One region of the Microbacterium sp. NPDC057658 genome, then DNA from elsewhere that is predicted to be linked to it. Evidence: predicted binding sites of a transcription regulator. Region 1 holds the regulator's gene; each other region holds the start of a gene.
What was found. Region 1 encodes LexA, which represses DNA repair genes until DNA is damaged. Its sites were predicted from a motif close to TCGAACANNTGTTCGA; they were not measured.
Positions count from the first base shown of each region.

Region 1 (4,218 bases):
GCGGCCGGAGATGTCGACGACCGCCTGCGCGAGCGCCTCGTCCAGGGGGACGAGGGCGTCGCCGTACCGGGAGATGCCGGACTTGTCTCCGAGGGCGGCCAGGATCGCCTGGCCGAGCACGATCGAGACGTCCTCCACGGTGTGGTGCGCGTCGATGTGGGTGTCCCCGGAGGCCCGCACGGTGAGATCCGTCAGCGAGTGCTTGGCGAACGCCGTGAGCATGTGGTCGAAGAACGGCACCGAGGTGTCGATGCGGCTCGCACCGGTGCCGTCGAGGTTCAGCTCGACCTCGACGGTGGACTCCGACGTGCTGCGCACGCGGCTCGCGGTGCGTGCGGTGGGCGCGGGGATGGTCATGATGCCGATCCTATCGAGGCCAGGGCGTCCAGGAACGCCGTCGTCTCCGCCTCCGTGCCGGCGCTCACCCGCAGGTGGCCGGGGATGCCGACGTCGCGGACGAGCACACCGCGGTCGTACAGCTGCTGCCACGTCGTCTGCGGATCCGCGACGCCGCCGAACAGCACGAAGTTGGACCACGAGAGGTGCGGGGTGTACCCGAGGGCTTCGAGCGTCGCCGTGATGCGGTCCCGCTGCTCCACGATCTCCTGCACCATGCCGAGCATGACGTCGGCGTTGCGGAGGGCGGCGACCGCGGCGGCCTGCGTCAGAGCGCTGAGGTGGTACGGCAGTCGCACGAGCCGGAGCGCGTCGATGAACGCCGGGTCGGCCGCGAGGTAGCCGACGCGGGCGCCGGCGAAGGCGAAGGCCTTGCTCATCGTTCGGGAGACGGCGAGGCGCGGCCGTCCTTCCAGGAGGGTGAGGGCCGACGCCGCATCCCGTGGCGCGAACTCCTGGTAGGCCTCGTCGACGATCACGACGCCGCGGGCCGCCTCGTAGACGGCCTCCACGACGTCGAGCCCCAGCGGGGTGCCGGTCGGGTTGTTCGGCGAGCAGAGGATCACGATGTCGGGGTCGGCCGCGCGCACCTGCTGCGCCGCCTCCTCCGGGGTGACCGTGTAGTCGGGCTGACGGGTGCCCGCGATCCAGGACGCGCCCGTCCCCTTCGCGATGAGCGGGTACATGGAGTACGTGGGCGCGAATCCGAAGGCCGTGCGTCCCGGCCCGCCGAACGCCTGGAAGATGTGCTGCAGCACCTCGTTGGACCCGTTGCCCGCCCAGATCTGCTCCGGCGTGAGGCCGTGACCCAGGTAGTCGGCGAACGCCTCCCGCAGCGTCGTGAACTCGCGGTCCGGGTACCGGTTCACGTCTCGGATCGCCACGGCGATGTCATCGAGGATGTCGCTCGCGACCTCGTCGGGAACCGGATGCGTGTTCTCGTTGACGTTCAGCGCCACCGGCAGCGGGGCCTGCGGCGCTCCGTATGGGGTGAGTCCGCGCAGATCGTCGCGGAGCGGGAGATCGTTGAGGGAGAAGGTCACCCTTCCCATCTTAAGAGGAGCAGGGAGAGCCGAGGTCATCGTGACGATTCGGCCGGGAGGACTCGGCGTCAGTCGGTGTACCGCGCCGGCAGTGCGAGCTCCTGGCCGACCTGGAGCTCCCCGCCGCGCAGCAGGTTCATGCGGGTGATCTCACCGATGACATCCCGCGGGTCGGCCTCGGGAGCGATGCTGCTCGCGATCGACCAGAGGGTGTCGCCGGGCATGACCGTGACGGTCTCGACGGAGACGGCCGGCGCGTCCGCGCCGGAGGCGGTCGCGCTGCCCCCGCTGAGCGCGGCGAAGGCGATGCCCGCCGCGAGCGGGACCGACGCGAGCGCGAGCAGAGTGCGACGGCCGCGTGCCGTGATCCGCAGCCGGGTGGCCGGACGGGCCGATGCCGGGAGGGCGGTCGCGGTGCTGAGGCTGATGCTGCTCATGTCTGCTCCTTACTGTCCCGGCGCCGGAGCCCGGGGAGGTTGGCGTAGCTTTCGCATCCGCGCCTCGGCCGGGAGCCGTGGATGCGAAGCTACGTTCCGAAGATATCTTCGAGTTCGAACATCTGTCAAGCTGTCTTCGAAACCATGCCCCGCGAATCAGCCGACACGCTCGAACAGATCTTCCAGATCGGCGCTTTTCTCGGATACGGTTTCGATAAGGACACCCCACCACGGGCCACCGACATTCGAAGCGGCACGTCGGATCACGCAGTGAAGGAGCACCATGAGCGACACCTCAGCCCTCGAGTCCGAGGCGCCGCGCACCCGCCGTCGCAAGAGCCTCAGCCCGAAGCAGATGGCGATCCTCGAGGTCATCCAGGCCTCGATCGCGCAGAACGGCTATCCGCCGAGCATGCGCGAGATCGGCGACGCCGTCGGGCTCAAGTCGCTGTCCAGCGTCACCCACCAGCTCGGTCAGCTCGAGCTCAGCGGCTACCTGCGTCGCGACCCGGGCAAGACGCGTGCCATGGAGGTCCTCATCGACCTGCCCGGCACGGGCGCGGAGAACCCGGCGGACGTGGCGACCCCCGTGGGCGATGCCGCACTGGTCCCACTGGTGGGGCGTATCGCCGCGGGCGTGCCGATCACGGCGGATCAGCAGGTCGAGGAGATCTTCCCGCTCCCCCGGCAGCTCGTCGGCAAGGGCGACCTGTTCATGCTCAAGGTCTCCGGGGAGTCGATGATCGACGCCGCCATCTGCGACGGCGACTGGGTCGTCGTGCGCTCGCAGAACACGGCGGAGAACGGCGAGATCGTGGCTGCCATGCTCGACGGCGAGGCCACCGTCAAGGTGCTCCGTCGTCGCGACGGTCACACGTGGCTGCTCCCCCGCAACTCTGCCTTCGAGCCGATCCTGGGCGACGAGGCGGTCGTGCTCGGCAAGGTCGTCGCGGTCATGCGCGCCGTCTGAGTCCCCGCATCGTCGGTGAGACAACAACGAAGGCCCTCCCGGGCGCACCGGGAGGGCCTTCGTGTGTCCGGGGACGACCGCGTCAGGCGGTGACCACCACGTCCTCGCGCACGCGCCGCGTGGCCTCGACGATGTTCCGCAGCGACGCCGTGGTCTCGGCGTATCCGCGGGTCTTCAGACCGCAGTCCGGGTTCACCCAGAGCTGACGGAGGGGGATCTCCTCCACCGCACGCCGCAGCAGGGACTCGACCTCCTCCACGGTGGGCACGCGCGGCGAGTGGATGTCGTACACGCCGGGGCCGATGCCGTGGTCGAAGCCCACCTCGGCGATGTCCGCGACGACCTCCATGCGACTCCGGGCCGCCTCGATGGACGTGACGTCCGCGTCGAGCGCACGGATCGCGTCGATCACGACGCCGAACTCCGAGTAACAGAGGTGGGTGTGCACCTGGGTCGCCGCCGCAGCGCCGCCCGTGGCCAGACGGAACGAGGCGACGGACCAGTCGAGGTACGCCGGCTGGTCGGCCTGCTTCAGCGGGAGCAGCTCCCGGAGCGCCGGCTCGTCGACCTGGATCACCTGGATGCCCGCGGCCTCCAGGTCGGCGATCTCATCGCGGAGCGCGAGCGCCACCTGGTTCGCCGTCTCCCCCAGCGGCTGGTCGTCGCGGACGAAGGACCACGCGAGGATCGTGACGGGGCCCGTGAGCATCCCCTTCATGTGCTTCGCCGTGAGCGACTGCGCGTACGCCGACCAGCCGACCGTGATGGGCGCGGGACGCGAGACGTCTCCCCAGAGGATCGACGGGCGCGTGGCTCGCGAGCCGTACGACTGCACCCAGCCGTGCTGCGTGACCGCGAAGCCGTCGAGGTTCTCCGCGAAGTACTGCACCATGTCGTTGCGCTCCGGCTCACCGTGCACGAGGACGTCGAGACCGAGGTCCTCCTGCAGGGAGACGACCGCCGCGACCTCACGGCGCAGGAACTCCTCGTAGTCGTCCTCGGGGATCTCGCCGCGGAGGAACTGGGCGCGGGCGCGGCGGATGTCGCCGGTCTGCGGGAAGGAGCCGATCGTGGTCAGGGGCAGCGCCGGCAGGCCGAGGGCGTTCTGCGCCTCCTCCCGCTCCTGGTACGGGGCACGGGCGAAGTCGGCGTCGCTCAGCGCACGGGAACGCACCGCACCGTCGCGCACACCGGGAGCGGTCAGGCGGTCCTGCAGCGCAGCGGTCGCGGCGTCCAGCTCGGCCCCGATCGCCGTGCGCCCTTCGGACAGGCCGCGGGCGAGGGTCACGACCTGCTGCACCTTCTGATCCGCGAAGGCGAGCCAGGAGACGAGGCGCGCGTCCAGCGCCGTCTCGTCCTCCACGTCGTGCGG
Region 1 covers NZ_JBHVHT010000002.1:581,357-585,574, reverse strand. The annotation lists gene hisB (imidazoleglycerol-phosphate dehydratase HisB) at 1-357, opposite strand, end outside; gene ACFU8V_RS16325 (histidinol-phosphate transaminase) at 354-1,439, opposite strand; gene ACFU8V_RS16320 (LysM peptidoglycan-binding domain-containing protein) at 1,508-1,876, opposite strand; gene lexA (transcriptional repressor LexA) at 2,160-2,846, shown strand; gene metE (5-methyltetrahydropteroyltriglutamate--homocysteine S-methyltransferase) at 2,929-4,218, opposite strand, start outside.

Region 2 (4,218 bases), on a different contig from region 1:
CAGGACACCCCGGAGCCGGGCCAGGCCGCGGAGTCCACCGCGGGTTCGGAGCGCAAGGTCGGCGGGCGCCGACCGAAGCGCCTCGACGCGGTTCCCGTCGCCGTGGACCCCATGAAGGTGTTCCGCGAGGACGGTGCGCGCGACGCCGATCTGTCGGTCGCGGTCCGCGTGGCCGGCTGGGTGTTCACGGCGCCACTGACGGCCGCCCCGGACGTGGTCGCACACCTCGGCCGCTCGCCCCTTCTCGCGGGCCGGCGGGTCGAACTCGTGCGGAACGACGACGGCAGCCTGCGCCTGCACCGGGAATGGCCCGGAGGCGCCTGGCGTGACGCCCTGGCACGCACCGCGCGACGCGTGCGCTCCCGCCTCCGCCGCTGACAGCCCCACAACGCCCCGCGCCCGAACTCGCGTGCCTGCGCACCGCACTCAGGCCGCGACATCGAAGCGTGCCCGTCCGCCCAGCCGCGGCGTGCGCTCCGGGTCGACCCACCGCGGCGGAAGAAACCACGGCCGGCCGCTCACACCGGAACCCTCGATGACGATCTCCCACCCGTTGTCATGGATACGGTGGTGACAGGTCTCGCAGAGCAGGATCCCGTTCGAGAGATCGGTCGGACCTCGGTCGCGCTGCCACCAGCGGAGGTGATGAGCCTTCGTCATCCCCGGCGGGAGCCCGCACATGGCGCACCCGCCATCCCGCTCGGCGAGCGCCAGGCGTTGGGCTCGTGTGAAGAGGCGCTTCTCGCGACCCCAGTCGAGCACTTCGCTCGCCCCGCCGAGGACGCAGGGGATGACGCCGCCGCTGGCCGCCATCCGCCGCGCGGCGCCGATGTCGATCACCTGGTCGAGCCCGTCGATCGTCGCCGACCCGGTGCCGGCCTGGAGATCGTCGAGGGACACGCGCACGACCACCGTCGCCCCCGCGAGCGGCACCCGATCACCGTCGCACCCGAGCACATGCCCGCAGAAGAGGGCCAGCGCATCGGCCTGGATCATCGCGACCGAGCGCCGGTCGGCGTCCGGCGACTCGGCGTCAGGGGCATCGAGGCGCGCGGCGAACACGGCGGACACGTGCCCGCGGATCGCGGTGACGACCGGCGCCGCGGTCTCGGCATCGAGCTGCGCGTGCAGGTGCACCATGCCGTCCCGTTCGAAGATGCGCAGTCCGCGCCGAGCGCGCTGCTCCTCCGCCCGCGGCGCCACGCCGTCGGGGTCGAGCCACGCTTCGGCGCGGAGGACGAGTTTGCGCACCGCATCGAGCTCGAGCCCTTCGGCTGCACCGGTCAGCACGCGCTCCGCCTCCGCGATGCGCTCCGCCCCGGCGGCCACGCGGCAGCGATCCAGCAGCGCGACGAGATGTGCCGCCGCCGGCGCTCCGAGGGCACCCGACGCGAGCGCTTCCCGGAGGAGCGGGTACCGTGCGGGCAGCGGCGCGCCGAGCAGGTCGCTTCGCGGGGCGGTCGCCTCTCCCACCTTCACCAGACGCTGCGCCTCGCCCGTCGAGATGCCTGTCATCGCGGCGATGAGCTTCGCCGCCGTGCGGTACCCGCGTTGCTTCGCCAGGCTGTCGGCCCCGAGCTCGGCGCGCGACTCCCGGGCGATGCCAGCCGCCACGTCGACGTGCAGTGCATCGAGTCGGCGCCGCAGGAGTCCGATCGCGTCGGCGACGTCGACGAGCTGCGCGCGGGAGAGCTCCGGCGCATCGCCCGCGGCGCCCCACGCCTCGTCGAGACGCTCCATCGCCTCGCGCAACCCGGACATTTTCGACATGCTTCATTTTATCTTCCAGTGGCCCGACTTTCGAAGATTTGTTCTAACGGATGCCGGCATTCCGCCCGACCGACAGGGATCTCGCGTCCGGATCCGGCGCAGACCCCCGCCCGTTCACCTCATCGCATCCTCGCGTTCACGCCGCGCGCCTATCTTGAGTGCGGACGCGCGACCGCGCTCACGAAACCAGACAATCTTTGTGCCTTCACCACAAGAACCGGTAGTGTCGCATCGACACACCTCGAAGGCGAGAAAGGGACGAACATGGCCGACAGGCAGCAGAGGCGCTGGGCGCTCATCGGATCGACGGCCGCGGCGGCGATCGCGCTCACCGGATGCACGGCGGGCGGCGACGGAGACGCGGGCGGCAGCGACGGCGGCTCCGGGGACACCCTCATCGTCTACACGAACTCGAACAGCGACGGCCGTGGTGAGTGGATCACCGAGAAGGCGGCCGACGCGGGCATCGACATCGAGATCGTGGGCCTCGGCGGCGCCGACCTGACGAACCGCATCATCGCGGAGAAGAACAACCCCGTCGGCGACGTGGTCTTCGGCCTGAACAACATGTTCTTCGAGCAGCTCAAGACCGAAGAGGCCATCACGGCCTACGAGCCGAGCTGGAGCGGCGAGGTGCCCGCGGACGCCGGCGACCCGAAGGACGGCGCGTTCTGGCCGCTCGTGGAGCAGGCGATCGTCACGGTCTACGACGAGAACCGCATCAGCGACGCGCCCACCGACCCCGACGACCTGTACACCGACGAGGCGTTCGCCGGCCGCTACGAGGTCAACCCCGCGCTCGGCCAGGCGACCCCGCAGCTCGTGCTCGCCAGCATGCTCACCCGTCACCTCGACGAGGACGGCGACCTCGGCGTGAGCGACGAGGGCTGGGACCTGGTGAAGTCGTACTACGCCAACGGCTCCCCCGCCGTGGAGGGCACCGACCTCTACGCCCGCATCACCCGCGACGAGGTGGACTACGGCGTGCTGCCGTCGAGCGGCATCTCCGCCCGCGACGAGGAGTACGGCACCAGCACCGGCATGATCGTGCCCGAGTACGGCGTCCCCTACGTGACCGAGCAGATCGCGCAGATCAACGGCACGGACAACGAGGAGAAGGCGCAGGAGTTCATCGACTGGTTCGGCAGCGCCGAGGTGCAGGGCGAGTTCGCTGCGGAGTTCAACGCCATGCCGGTGAACGAGGGCGCTGTCGAGAAGGCCAACCCCGAGGTCGTCGAGCTCATGGGCACGCTCGACCGTCAGGACATCGACTTCGGTTTCGTGAGCGAGAACCTCGGCGCCTGGGTCGAGAAGGTCACGCTCGAGTACATCGGCTGACCCGCGCAGTCCCGCACCGGCAGAGAGAGAAGACGATGATCCGTTTCGACGACGTCGAGGTCGTGTTCGGCGACCACCGTGCGGTCTCGCACCTCGATCTGGAGATCCAGGAGGGTGAGTTCTTCACCCTCCTGGGTCCGTCCGGATGCGGCAAGACCACCGCCCTGCGCACGCTCGCGGGGTTCATCGAGCCCACCGGCGGTCGCATCCACATCGCGGGTCGCGACGTGACCCGGGTGCCGAGCGAGAAGCGCGGCGTGGGCATGGTGTTCCAGAACTACGCGCTGTTCCCGAGCATGAACGTGCGGGAGAACATCGCGTTCGGCCTCTCGGTGCAGAAGGTGTCGAAGGCCGAGCAGCGGCGGCGCGTGGACGAGGTCGCCGATCGCACCGGGCTCGCCGCGTCGCAGCTGGAGAAGAACGTGGCGGAGCTGTCCGGCGGGCAGCAGCAGCGCGTCGCCATCGCCCGAGCGCTCGCGCTCACCCCCAGCATCCTGCTGCTCGACGAGCCGTTGTCGAACCTCGACGCCAAGCTCCGCGTGCAGCTGCGCGAACAGCTCAAGGAGCTGCAGCACGAGGTCGGCGTGACCACCGTGTACGTCACGCACGACCAGGAGGAGGCGCTCACCCTCAGCGACCGCATCGCGGTGCTCGACGCCGGGACGCTGCAGCAGGTGGGCACGCCCGAGGAGATCTACGACCGCAGCGCGACCCCCTTCGTCTGCCGGTTCATCGGAGAGAACAACCGCCTCTCCCCCGCGCAGCTCGTCGCGATCGGCGGGAGCCTCGACGCCACGGCCGAGAGCTACGTGCGGCCGGAGAAGCTGCACCTGGCATCGCCGTCCGCGGCCACCGCCGGTGGCACGGCGTCGCTCGACGGCACCGTCGCGGAGCGCACGTACCACGGCAGCCACAGCGTCTACACGGTGTCGGCGGCCGATGCGACGCTCCGGGTGAGCGTGCCGGCCGCGGCGAGCGCGCACCGGTGGGACGTCGGCGACGCCGTGCGCATCGACGTCGACCCGCGGTGGATCCTGCAGTACCCGGCGGCGTGACATGAGCGCTCCGCAGAACGACTCCCGCCCGGTGCCGCCGCCGTCCGCGGCCATG
Region 2 covers NZ_JBHVHT010000001.1:783,533-787,750, reverse strand. The annotation lists gene ACFU8V_RS03770 (glycosyltransferase family 2 protein) at 1-378, shown strand, start outside; gene ACFU8V_RS03765 (DUF222 domain-containing protein) at 427-1,770, opposite strand; gene ACFU8V_RS03760 (extracellular solute-binding protein) at 2,035-3,108, shown strand; gene ACFU8V_RS03755 (ABC transporter ATP-binding protein) at 3,144-4,163, shown strand.
Region 2: the regulator LexA is predicted to act here: its motif matches at 1,801-1,816, upstream of ACFU8V_RS03765 (DUF222 domain-containing protein).

Region 3 (4,218 bases), 110 kb from region 1:
GAGCTCCTTGCGGGCGAGGTTCTGCCGCTTCGCCTCGGTCGCCGCCGCCATGCGGTCGCGCTCGACCCGCTGCAGGATGTACGCCGCATAGCCGCCCTCGAAGGGCTCCACGATGCGGTCGTGCACCTCCCACGTCTCGGTGCAGATCTCGTCGAGGAACCACCGGTCATGGGTCACGACGAGGAGGGCTCCGGCGTTCGCGGGCCAGCGCTTCTTGAGGTGCCCGGCGAGCCAGGTGATCGCCTCGACGTCGAGGTGGTTCGTCGGCTCGTCGAGAGCGATGACGTCCCAGTCCCCGGTGAGCAGATTCGCGAGCGACACGCGGCGGCGCTGACCGCCGGAGAGGGAGCCGACCTGCGCGTCCCAGGGAAGATCGGTCAGCAGCCCCTCGATCACGTCGCGGACGCGGGCGTCACCGGCCCATTCGTGCTCGGCCATGTCGCCGACCACGGCGGCGCCGATCGTGATGTCGTCGGGGAGGGTGTCGGCCTGGTCCAGCACGCCGATGCGGGTGCCGCCGCGGACGGTCACCCGACCGGAGTCCGGCTGCTTCGTGCCGGCGAGCATGCCGAGAAGGCTCGACTTGCCGTCGCCGTTCCGGCCGACGATGCCGATGCGGTCGCCCTCCTCGATGCCGAGGGTCACGGCGTCGAAGACGACGCGGGTCGGGTATTCGAGGTGCAGGGCTTCGGCCCCGAGAAGATGTGCCATGTCCTCTCCAGGGTAGTCGCGCCGCGTCGGACGGTCTCCCGGTCAGACCAGCGACGGGGCGAAGAGCTCCGGCAGCGCGGCGGTGAAGACCTCGAAGTGGCTGTACCAGACGGTGTGAGCGGCCCCGGGGATGCTGCGCACCGTGACCCCGCCATGCTCGAACCGCCGCGCGTCCTCGTCGGTGACCCAGGCACTGGGTTCCGCGCGGACGACGATGGAGCCGGGGGCGGCGGTCCAATGACCGTCCTCCCCGCAGGAGACGGAGGCCGCGGTCGGCGGATCGAAGCGCTCGGCCGCCCGCGCCTCGACCGTGGCATCGTCGACGGAGTAGAAGGGCCGGAGCCGGCGGAGCTCGGCGGGCGACATGCGCGCGCGGCGGTCGTGCTCGTACTGCGAGATGAGAGAGGCGCGGTCCTGGCCGCCCTGGAGGGCGAGCGGCGCGTCGACGTAGACCGCGAGACTCGGATCGAGGCGGGGCGCGGCGGCGGCGAGCACGGTGGCGCCGAAGGAGTGCCCGACGGCGACGGCGAGCGGCGAGGCCGCCCCGTCCCCCGCTGCGGAACCTGCCCCCGGAGGGAGCGCCGTCTGCGCGAGCGTGGCGACGACGGCATCGGCCGCCGTCTCGATCGTGAGCTCCGGGTCACGCGGAGAGAGGCCGTGGCCGGGCAGATCGAGCGCGAGCACGCGGAAGCCGCGTTCCACGAGCAGCGGGACCACGCGGTGCCAGCTCTCGGCGGACCCCATCATGCCGTGCAGCAGCACGGCGACGCGGTCGCCCTCCCCGGCTTCGATGACGTTCAGGAGCACGGAGCCAGTCAACCACGGTCGTTATCCTTTCGTGATACGACTTTCGGCCAGAATCCTTCGAATCTTCGTTCGAATGTCGGTGGTCGGTGATGGACTGCCGTCATGCCCGCACTGCTCGACGCGACCGACTCCCAGATGGCGATGCTCGCCGATCTGGTGGAGGGGCTGGAAGCGGCGGAGAAGACGCTGAGCAGCATGCAGGCGGCCCGCGACGGACTGCTCGCGATGGCGGGGCGACTGGCGGTCGACATCGCCCGGCAGGCTCGGCATCCGGACGGCGGCGACATGGCGATCCGCACGGTCGCCGCGGAGATCGGGGCCGCACAGCGCGTCAGCGACCGCACGATCGAGCGGCGGATGTCCGATGCGTCCTGGTTGGTCGAACGGTTCCCCGCCGTCTGGGAGGCTCAGGGCGCCGGGCGGATCAGCGCCGCGCATGCACGCGTGATCGTGGAGGCGGGGGCTCACCTCCATGACCCGGACGACCGTTCGCGTTTCGCGGCGGAGGCGATCGAGGTGGCCGCTGCGGAATCTCCGAACCGGATACGCCGACTCGTGCGCCGACTGGCCGACCGGTTCCGGGAGCGGACCCTCGTCGAGCGACATCGTGACGCCAGGGAGCTGCGCCGCGTCTGGGTGACCGATCTCGAGGACGGCATGGCCGAGCTCGGCGCGCGTGGCCCCGCGGCGCTCGTGCACGGGATGTACGACCGGCTCTCCCAGATGGCGCATGCCGTGCGGGAGGAGAACGCGCAGGCACGGCGTCGGGAGGCGGAGGAGAGCATCCTCGACGACAGGACCGTGGATCAGCTGCGCGCGGATCTGCTCGCCGACCTCGTCCTGACCGGCGCTCCGGCGGGCCATGACTCGGAAGAGGGGCTGCTCTCGGAGCTTCGGGCGCGCGTCGAGGTCACCGTGCCGGTGCTGACGCTGATGCACGGGGAGCAGGAACGGACGACAGAGGGCACTCGGATCCTCGCCGCCGAGCTGGACGGGGTCATCCCGATCGATCCGGCCACGGCCCGCCGTCTGGCCGGCGCGGCGAGCGGCTGGGACCGGGTGCTCACCCACCCGATCAGCGGGGCGCTGCTGGCCGTCGACCGGTATCGCCCGAGCGAAGACCTCCGCCGACACCTGCGGGCCCGCGATCAACGCTGCCGCTTCCCGGGCTGCGGCCTCGCACCGCGGAAGTGTGACCTCGATCACAATCACGATGCGGCGCTCGGCGGAGAGACCGCGCACGACAGCCTCGCGACATTCTGCCGACGACATCACATGCTCAAACACCACTCCCCGTGGCACGTCGAGCAGGGGCCGGGCGGCGTTCTGGAGTGGACGAGCCCCACCGGCCGGACCTACATCGACCGACCGCCGCCTCCGCACACCGTCACCTTCGCCGAGGAACCTCCGTGGTCTCCCGCCGTCAGCCCTAGAGTGGAGGGCATGTCGAGCCCCGAATCAGACAGGTCGGGGGCTGCCGGTCACACCGTCAGCCCCGCGAACCGCTGATCCCTTCGTCCGCCCTGCCGGCGGGCGCGCGCCGGTGACCCGGGCGCTGACCGTGGTGACGAGAAGCATTCCTCTTCCCTCTCACCTCGGAGCACTCGATGCCTTTCCCCCTCTATGCCCTTGCCCTGGCGGTCTTCGTCATGGGCACCTCCGAATTCATGCTCGCGGGACTCCTCCCCGCGATCGCGCACGAGCTCGACGTCCCGGTCGGCACGGCGGGCCTCCTCACCTCCGCCTTCGCGGTCGGCATGGTCATCGGCGCACCCGCCATGGCCGCGTTCGCGCGCAGCTGGCCCCCACGCCGCACACTCGTCGCCTGCCTCGTGCTCTTCGCCGCCTGCCATGCCGTCGGCGCGGTGACGTCCCTGTTCGAGCTTCTGCTCGTCACGCGCGTACTCAGCGCCCTCGCGAACGCCGGCTTCCTCGCCGTCGCCCTGCGCACGGCGACCCTCCTCGTCCCCCGCGAGCGCACCGGACGAGCGCTCGCGGTGCTGCTCTCCGGGACGACCGTCGCCACCATCGTCGGCGTCCCTGTGGGCGCCATCCTCGGCACCGCGCTGAGCTGGCGGGCGACCTTCGCCGCTGTCGCGCTCCTCTGCCTCCCTGCGCTGCTCGGAATCCTCCGCGGCGTGCCGACGACGATCCCGGGCACGGAGCCTGACCCCGCCCCGGCACCACTCCCCCGGAAGGAACCGGCCCTCCGCACGGAGCTCGCGCTCCTGGGGACACCGCGCCTGGCCCTCGCGATGACCCTGGCGGCCCTGGTGAACGCGGGGACCTTCGCGGTCTTCACGTTCCTCGCGCCGATCGTCACCGAGGTCGCGGGCCTGCCCGACGCTGCGGTCCCGCTCGCGCTGGTCCTGTTCGGCATCGGCTCGTTCCTCGGCGTGACCATCGCGGGTCGGTTCGCCGATCGACATGCCGGTGTCCTCCTCGCGGTCGGCGGCCCGCTGCTCCTCGGCGGCTGGATCGTCCTGGCGGCGGTCGCGACGCAGCCGATACCCCTGCTGTTCCTCGTCTTCGCGCAGGGCATGGCCTCGTTCGGCGTCGGAAGCACACTGATCACCCGGGTGCTGTATGCCGCCTCCGGCGCCCCGACCATGGGAGGGTCCTACGCCACCGCGGCCTTGAACATCGGCGCTGTGATCGGACCGGCGTCGGGAGCGTGGACCCTCGCGAGCGGGGCGGGCG
Region 3 covers NZ_JBHVHT010000002.1:476,319-480,536, reverse strand. The annotation lists gene ACFU8V_RS15790 (ABC-F family ATP-binding cassette domain-containing protein) at 1-711, opposite strand, end outside; gene ACFU8V_RS15785 (alpha/beta fold hydrolase) at 754-1,518, opposite strand; gene ACFU8V_RS15780 (DUF222 domain-containing protein) at 1,621-3,027, shown strand; gene ACFU8V_RS15775 (Cmx/CmrA family chloramphenicol efflux MFS transporter) at 3,126-4,218, shown strand, end outside.
Region 3: the regulator LexA is predicted to act here: its motif matches at 1,576-1,591, upstream of ACFU8V_RS15780 (DUF222 domain-containing protein).

Region 4 (4,218 bases), on a different contig from region 1:
TCTTCATCGTCGCCATCTCGACCGACTGGGTCGACGGCTACCTCGCACGTCGCTACGACATCGTCAGCGACTTCGGCAAGCTCTGGGATCCGATCGCGGACAAGCTCCTCACCGGCGCCGGATTCGTCGGGTTGGCGATCCTGGGCGAGGTCTCCTGGTGGATCGTCGTGATCATCCTCGTCCGCGAGTGGGGGATCACCATCCACCGGCTGGTCGTCGCGAGCGAGCACGTTGTCGCGGCCGCCTGGATGGGCAAGATCAAGACGGCCTTCCAGGGCGTCGCCCTCGGCTGGGCTCTCCTGCCGCTGCACGTGTTCATCGGGCTCGGCCCGTGGACCGTCGTGACGACCGTCCTCATGGTCATCGTGCTCGTGCTCACCGTCGTCAGCGGGATCGACTACATCGTCGCGCAGGTGCGCGGCGCGCGTCAGAGCCGATGAGCGGCACGACGCCGGCCGAGGCTCTGGAAGCTCTGCGTGAGCGCGGCTGGACCCTCGGTGTCGCGGAGTCGCTCACCGGCGGTGCGGTGTGCGCGGCGCTCGTCGCGGTTCCCGGCGCCTCCGCGGTGCTCCTCGGCGGCGTCGTCGCCTACGCCACCCCCGTCAAGCACACGCTGCTCGGCGTCGACACCGAGCTATTGGAGCGATACGGACCGGTGCACCCGGAGGTCGCGCGGCAGATGGCTGCCGGAGTGCGCGAGGCCGTCGGGGTGGACGGTCTCCCCGCCGATGTCGGGGTGTCCACCACGGGGATCGCGGGCCCGGAGTCCCCGGATGGGCAGCCCGTGGGCACCGTCCACATCGGCGTGGTCACCCCGACGGTGAGCCGGACCCGACCGTTCCGCTTCGAAGGGGACCGCGAAGCGGTGCGAGCACAGACGGTCGCGGCGGTCCTCGACGTGCTGGCTGCTGCGCTGCGGGAATAGCGACCCGCCGCGTCATGTTGATACGGATGTGCTCACATTTAAACCACAGAGTGCAAGGGTAGATTCTGTGCAAGCCAGGAGGACTAGACTGGCCGTCTCTTCGAGGGAGACCTCGATTCACGAACTGCGGAGGAGGTTCCGATGATTCTTGTACGACAGGAGATCGGCGACGTGCTGAGGGACTTCCGTCTGCAGAAGGGGCGGACGCTCCGGCAGGTCGCGAGCAAGGCATCCGTCGCTCTCGGTTATCTCAGTGAGGTCGAGCGCGGACAGAAGGAGGCCTCGAGCGAGATCCTCGCCTCGGTGGCAGAGGCGCTCGACGTCCCCATCTCCACGATCATGCGCGAGGTCGGGGACCGCATCTCGGTGCTCGAAGGAATCCAGGTCTTCCCGGACGTCGTTCCGGACGACCTGGTCGCGTCCGTGGAGCCCGAGCTCTCGCTCCGCTGACACGCGGAGATCACCCTTATGCGACGCAGTGAGTTCCTGCGCGCCGTCGACGCCGAGTTCCATACCCGAGCCTCTTCTCTGGTGAATGACCTCGTGCTCTCCGGCATGGGGGGACGAACGGCGCTCGAGGCTCTCGAAGCCGGGGTACCTCCGCGCGACATCTGGCTCGCGCTCTGCGCCGACATGGATGTCCCCGAATCCCGTCGCCACGGCGTGGGGCGTCTGGAGCCGCGCGGCCGGTGACGGCGGCTTCCCGGGTGTGCGGAAGTCCGACACGCCGGACCGGCGTGTTGTCGAAAATCTGTTCGAACCAGGCGTAGTCTTCTGCACAAGTGGTCAGACGGTTCTGGTCCCCACGATCCGCGGCTCCTCGACGCAATGTCGGAGGCCCGCCGTACCGTGAGGTCCAGGCTGAAAAGCCATACGCCTTGTCGGAGAGTTCCTTCCGCCGGAAGAGCCGCGACAGCCTACAGGCGGCAGCACACGCGCAGAAGGAGCACACCATGCCATCACCCGCCGACCGCGAGAAGTCCCTCGAGACCGCCCTCGCCCAGATCGACCGCCAGTTCGGAAAGGGCTCGGTCATGCGGCTGGGCAGCGATGAGCGTGCCCCTGTGGCCGTCATCCCCACCGGCTCCATCGCCCTTGACGTCGCCCTCGGCGTGGGAGGTCTGCCGCGTGGCCGCATCGTCGAGATCTACGGCCCGGAGTCCTCGGGTAAGACGACGCTGACGCTGCACGCCATCGCCAACGCCCAGCGGGCCGGCGGTATCGCGGCATTCATCGACGCGGAGCACGCGCTCGACCCCGACTACGCCGCGAAGCTCGGCGTCGACATCGACGCCCTTCTCGTCTCGCAGCCCGACACGGGTGAGCAGGCTCTCGAGATCGCCGACATGCTCGTGCGCTCCGGTGCCATCGACCTCATCGTCGTCGACTCGGTGGCGGCCCTGGTGCCGCGTGCGGAGATCGAGGGCGAGATGGGAGACTCCCACGTGGGTCTCCAGGCCCGCCTCATGTCGCAGGCGCTGCGGAAGCTCACCGGTGGTCTGAACCAGACGAACACGACGATGATCTTCATCAACCAGCTGCGCGAGAAGATCGGCGTGTTCTTCGGCTCCCCGGAGACCACTGCCGGTGGTAAGGCGCTGAAGTTCTACGCCTCCGTGCGTATGGACATCCGCCGCATCGAGACGCTCAAGGACGGCACGGACGCCGTGGGTAACCGCACCCGCGTCAAGATCGTCAAGAACAAGATGGCCCCGCCCTTCAAGCAGGCGGAGTTCGACATCCTCTACGGCGTCGGCATCTCCCGCGAGGGCAGCCTGATCGACTTCGGCGTCGAGCACGGCATCGTCAAGAAGTCGGGATCGTGGTACACCTACGACGGCGATCAGCTGGGCCAGGGCAAGGAGAACGCGCGCACGTTCCTGCTCAACAACGCCGACATCGCCCTGGCGATCGAGAGTCAGATCAAGCAGAAGCTCGGTATCGGCGGCCCGGCCGCGGCTCCGGGTGCTGATGAGCTGGCCGAGCGTCGCCCGGCCTGATGAGTGACCAGCGTGGGGGCGATTCCGAGCGGATCGCCCCCATCATCCCTCTCTTCGGCGGACCCACGCGTGCGGAGCATCCGGCCGCAGGCGGTGCAGACGAGTCGTCGTCCGCGCCGCCTGCGCGGTCGGGGCCGCCCGCGGACGGGGCGGGACTCTGGCGCTCGACGTGGCACGAGCCCGCGTCGGCAGGGTCCCCGTCGGTCGACGACGGTTCTCCCAGCGCGAGGCACCCCGCCCGGGGTGCCGCGGCGCGGGCCGCTTCCCGAGGCGGGAAGACCACCACATTGCGCGCCGTCGGCGATGCGTCCCGATCGCCCGGAGGGGGCGAGAGCGCGGAGAACGGCCCCTCGGCGGCGGAGATCCGAGCGACGGCGGAGGAATCGTTGGTGCGGAAGCTCCGCACGCGGTCGCTGTCCGTCTCCGAGGCCCGGCTGGTGTTGAAAGGGCACGGGCTTGCGACGGACGCCGTCGAAGACGTGGTCGACGACTTCGTACGGCGCGGATACCTCGACGACGCCGTGCTCGCCGAGCTCCTCGTCACGTCCGGCGTCGAACGCAAGGGCCAGGGGCGGGTCGCGCTGTCTCGAGCGCTCGCGCAGCGGGGCATTCCTCGTGACGTCATCGACGCCGCGCTCGACGAGCTGCCCGACGACGATGCGGAGCGGGCACTGGAGTTCGCCCGGACCAAAGCGCGTTCGATGGGACGCCTCGACCCCGACGCGGCGCTCCGCCGGTTGGTCGGGCAGCTGTCGCGCCGCGGGTACGGGGGATCGGTCGCCATGAACGCGGCGAAGACGGCGCTGCGGGAAGCCTCGTTCGGCGGGGGCGTCTCCGGCGTCCGGTTCGTGGATTCCGACTGACGGTTCGCACGCGATCTGCTCTCGGCGACGCTCGTACAATGGGAGCATCATGACTATCCCCCGCAGTGAACCGACGATCATCAGCGCGTCGTCGGCGGCCGTCGACGATGACGGGCGCCAGCGATCCTACGAAGTGCGCACCTTCGGCTGCCAGATGAACGTCCACGACTCCGAGCGTCTGTCCGGATCCCTGGAGAGCGCTGGCTACATCCGCGCCGAGGCCGGAGCCGAGGCCGACGTGGTGATCATCAACACCTGCGCCGTCCGGGACAACGCCGCCGGGAAGCTCTACGGGACGCTCGGGCACCTGGCCGCCGTCAAGCGCCGCAAGGCCGGGATGCAGATCGCCGTCGGCGGCTGCCTGGCGCAGATGGACAAGCAGGCCGTGCTCGACAAGGCCCCCTGGGTCGACGTGGTCTTCGGCACGCAC
Region 4 covers NZ_JBHVHT010000001.1:1,954,837-1,959,054, forward strand. The annotation lists gene pgsA (CDP-diacylglycerol--glycerol-3-phosphate 3-phosphatidyltransferase) at 1-440, shown strand, start outside; gene ACFU8V_RS09225 (CinA family protein) at 437-925, shown strand; gene ACFU8V_RS09230 (helix-turn-helix domain-containing protein) at 1,067-1,375, shown strand; gene ACFU8V_RS09235 (DUF3046 domain-containing protein) at 1,394-1,618, shown strand; gene recA (recombinase RecA) at 1,879-2,925, shown strand; gene ACFU8V_RS09245 (regulatory protein RecX) at 3,315-3,788, shown strand; gene miaB (tRNA (N6-isopentenyl adenosine(37)-C2)-methylthiotransferase MiaB) at 3,838-4,218, shown strand, end outside.
Region 4: the regulator LexA is predicted to act here: its motif matches at 1,669-1,684, upstream of recA (recombinase RecA).